One region of the Cyclobacterium sp. SOCE241 genome, then DNA from elsewhere that is predicted to be linked to it. Evidence: riboswitches for the same ligand, from Rfam matches in the RefSeq annotation. Region 1 holds a riboswitch; the other holds the start of a gene.
The links. Region 1 has a riboswitch for S-adenosylmethionine ahead of WG932_RS28980 (homocysteine S-methyltransferase family protein). Riboswitches for the same ligand answer to the same signal wherever they lie in the genome.

Region 1 (2,206 bases):
TGAAAATCAAGACCACACACTCAATAGTGTAAGGTTGTATGGGAACTATGGTTATCAGCTTTACAAAATGAGAAATCTTGAACTTGGTGTGATGGCCGGCTTAGGCTATGGGAATGTCCGATACACACTATCAAAAGATAATAAGCCGGATTTTCCTGCTTTGTTTGAAGAGCCGGATTACGATGGTTACTTAAAAAGCAGCGGGTTAATGGCTAAATCCGAAGTGATGGTGGCTTATGCAATACCTGTATTTAAGAAGATGTTTAGGATGGTTTCCTCAGCACATGCTGGTTACGAACAGCCTTTAAATAAGTATAAATTTGGAGATTTGAACATGACCAATTATATGGCCGGGCCCTATTTTCAAATTGGCCTTGGAATAAGGCCTTGACGGAATCCTCGCGATGTTGGGATAGGAAAATATTTCGAGGACAGTACATTATGCTTTAGCAGTTTATATTAAAAAATAAAACTACGACCAATATTTATTTGTTAGTCAAAGTCTTCAAACAAATTAGATTTCAAAAATAACAGCTATTTACATCTCCTATTTGTTTAGGTTCTATGATTGAGGAGATTTATTAAACCCTATATCTCTATAGGTTATTAAAGATTTTCACAAAAAAAAGAACTTATTTACTGAATTCATGTTACTTTTGAATCGCTTATCGAGAAAGACGGAGGGTAGGGCCCTATGATGTCTTAGCAACCTGAGTTAACAAGGTGCTAATTCCCGTTCCGGAAATGCCGGATAAAGATGAGCCGCAAAAGTTAGAAAAATGCTCTAGTTTTACATCGGTTCATGCTCGTATAAGCTTTTTATTTTAATATACGATTCAAATGGCAAACAGAACCAACTTATTACTTCAACAATTACAAAAGCGCATTTTGATATTGGATGGTGCTATGGGTACCATGATCCAAAGATATGGGCTTAAGGAGGAAGATTTTAGAAATCAAGAACTTGCCACTGTCAAAAAATCATTAAAAGGTAACAATGACTTGCTGTCTTTGACCCGGCCGGATATCATCAAAGCGATTCACAAAGCTTATTTTGAAGCAGGAGCAGACATTGTAGAAACCAATACTTTTAGCAGTACCACAATTGCTCAGGAAGATTACGGACTTGCAGAACTGGCCTATAAACTCAATTTTGAGTCTGCCAAGCTTGCCCGAGAAGTGGCCGACGAATTCTCCGCCGACGAACCTGAAAAACCAAGATTTGTGGCAGGAGCTATTGGGCCAACCAACAGAACTGCTTCCCTATCTCCGGATGTAAATGACCCCGGTTTCAGAGCTGTAAGCTTTGACCAATTGGTCAGTGCCTATGCGGAGCAGGTAGAAGGGTTATTGGATGGAGGTGTGGATACCCTTTTGGTTGAAACGGTATTTGATACCTTAAATGCCAAAGCAGCAATTTTTGCCATTCAAGAAGTTTATGAAAAGAGGGGATTACCCTTGGAACCTTCAGAAGGAGGCATTCCCATAATGGTCTCGGGAACCATCACTGACGCTTCCGGAAGAACCCTTTCCGGACAAACCACAGAGGCATTCTTAATATCAATTGCACATGTGCCCTTATTGAGTGTAGGCTTAAATTGTGCCTTAGGGGCAGCTGAACTTAGACCCTACTTAAAGGTCTTGTCAGACAAGTCCCCCTTCAATGTGAGTGTTTACCCCAATGCCGGCCTTCCCAATGAATTTGGAGAATACGATCAGGGTCCGGAAGAAATGGATAAGGAAGTAAGCCTGTTTTTAAAAGAAGGCTGGGTCAATATTGTTGGTGGCTGCTGCGGAACCACTCCGGAACATATTGCTGCTTTGGCCGAGTCTGCAAGTAAATATCCGCCAAGAAATCTACACGTTTTAACGGAAGAAGATTAATTTCATGAGTAAACCTACTAAAATATCCACCTTGCAATTATCAGGGTTAGAGCCACTGATTTTTAATGAATCCTTAAATTTTGTGAACATTGGTGAGCGTACCAATGTCACAGGTTCTAAGAAATTCGCAAGACTTGTATTGAATGACAACTATGACGAAGCGCTTGAAGTAGCCTTAGACCAAGTACGAGGAGGAGCGCAAATCTTAGATGTATGTATGGATGAAGCCATGCTAGATGGGGAGGCCGCCATGGTGAAATTCCTTAATCTGGTAGCCTCAGAACCTGAAATAAGTAGGATACCTGTAATGGTGGATAGCTCC
Region 2 (2,206 bases), 2.3 Mb from region 1:
TTTTACTTAGACTGGTCTAAAGCCCTTTCAATGTCTAGGATGATGTCATCGACATGCTCCAAACCTACTGATAACCTTACCAAACCATTTAGTATACCAACTTTTTCTCTTTCTTCTTCAGATAGCTTGCTATGAGTGGTAGAGGCAGGATGCGTCACGATGCTACGGGTGTCTCCTAGATTTGCTGTGACAGATATCATCTGCAATTGGTCAATAAATTTCTTGGCTCGGGATAACCCTCCCTTCAATGTCAGCGTGATTATACCGCCTCCATGTTTCATTTGTTTTTTGGCGAGATGAAACTGTGGATGAGAGGCTAGAAATGGGTATTTTACTACCTCCACTTCCGGGTTACCTTCAAAATATTGAGCAATTTTTAAAGCATTTTCACAATGCCTGTCCATTCTAACAGCCAGTGTTTCCATACTTTTGGCTAAAACCCATGCATTGAATGGGGACAACGATGGTCCAGTATGGCGCATAAAAAATTGCACTTCATCGATCAATTCTTTTTTGCCTAGAATAAGCCCCCTAAAACCCTTCCTTGCCCATCTATGAATTTTGTGGCGCTGTGGGTAACAATATGTGCTCCCCATTTTGCAGGTTGTTGTAAATAAGGGGTAGCGAAACAATTGTCGACCACGAGTACTAAATTATGGGCGTTGGCGAATTTAGCAATGTACTCCAAGTCAATAATCTCTAAACCAGGATTAGAAGGTGTTTCTATGAACAACATCTTGGTGTTGGGTTGTACCAGTTCTTCCCACTTATCTATATCTGAGATGTCTCCATAAGTATGGGAAATTCCCCATTTTGGAAATATTCGAGTTAGGAGTTGATGGGTAGAACCAAACAATGATCTTGAAGCCAAAACATGGTCTCCTTGTCTTAGGAGGGAAGCCATGCTGCCAAACATAGCAGCCATACCTGAAGCAGTAGTAATACCACTTTCGGTGCCTTCGGCAGCACATACTTTTTCTATTAGGTCACTGGTGTTAGGGTTGGCATACCTTGAATAAATATTGCCTTCAATTTCGTCTGCAAACATTTGTCTGGCTTGTTCTGCTGAATCAAAAACAAAACTAGAACTTAGGTACAGAGGTGCGGAATGTTCTCTCTGATCAGAGGAAGAAGTAGCAATCCTTACAGCTTGGGTTTCAAAATTTTTATAATTCATAAAAGAAGATTATCTAAAGGTGGGTACATGTGTTTTACCCTTCTTCAGTAAGATTGAAGAACAGCAAAATAAGTCTAGAAAAGTAAAGGTGGAGATTGTGTGTAATGTCATATTGTCTAATTTATCGTTCCCTTTATTGGGCAGGTATTGGCACCTTTCCTTGGTTGGAAGGTTGCCAGAGGTTCACAGAGCCTGATCTCTCGCCTCTTCTTTATAAATCAGTTTCCTGAATTTATTGCAAAGAAAACAAGGGGATTTCGATTTTCCAAATTCTCTCTTGTATTTATATTGGTTACTTTTCTGCTGGTGCCAGTTCTTAGGGTTAAAGAATATCTTTAAGTAAAAATAATCCCTTTACTATTGAATAGCCTAGCGATTCAATAGTAAAGGGAATAAATTTTAATCTCTTTCACAATGTTAGAACTCAGTTACTCGAGTGCCTCATATAGGTAATTGGCTTAATTATAAATACTTTTTAATGGTTTTTGCCCATATGGCATAACCTTTTTCATTCATGTGAAGGTTATCTTTGATAAAGATGTCATCCATAGGCTCTTTATCTTTATTAAGCATTGGCTTCCATAAATCAGCATATTTCATGTACTTTTCACTTTTAGTAAATTTTTTTAATTTTTTGTTCAACTCAAGGTACTGGTCAGCAAGCTTCCATCGTGCAACACTTGGTTTTGGACTGATGATAACGATTTCTGTTTCAGGCAATGCTTCATGGATTTTACTTGTAATCAGATTGAAGGTCATTAGTATTTCATCAGTGGACTTACCTGAGGAAATGTCATTGTCTCCTTCATAAATAAAAACTTTGGTAGGTTTATAATCCAAAATAAGTTCATCAATATAGTATAGCAAGTCACTAGCCTGAGACCCACCAAATCCTGCATTGATAACATTGTGTTGTGGAAAGTCTTCCTGCAGGCTTTTCCACATTCTTATGGTAGAACTACCTGTGAAAACGATACTATTCAAATTTTCCTGAATAGGATTGTCTTGATGGATTTTCTCCACCTGTCC

Region 2: another riboswitch for S-adenosylmethionine. It lies ahead of WG932_RS09075 (O-succinylhomoserine sulfhydrylase); the one in region 1 lies ahead of WG932_RS28980 (homocysteine S-methyltransferase family protein).

What each region holds. Positions count from the first base shown of each region.
Region 1 covers NZ_CP149779.1:5,698,441-5,700,646, forward strand. The annotation lists gene WG932_RS28975 (hypothetical protein) at 1-391, shown strand, start outside; SAM riboswitch class I at 663-764, shown strand; gene WG932_RS28980 (homocysteine S-methyltransferase family protein) at 841-1,884, shown strand; partial or broken gene metH (methionine synthase) at 1,889-2,206, shown strand, end outside.
Region 2 covers NZ_CP149779.1:1,858,861-1,861,066, reverse strand. The annotation lists partial or broken gene WG932_RS09075 (O-succinylhomoserine sulfhydrylase) at 3-1,177, opposite strand; SAM riboswitch class I at 1,296-1,397, opposite strand; gene WG932_RS09070 (SGNH/GDSL hydrolase family protein) at 1,640-2,206, opposite strand, start outside.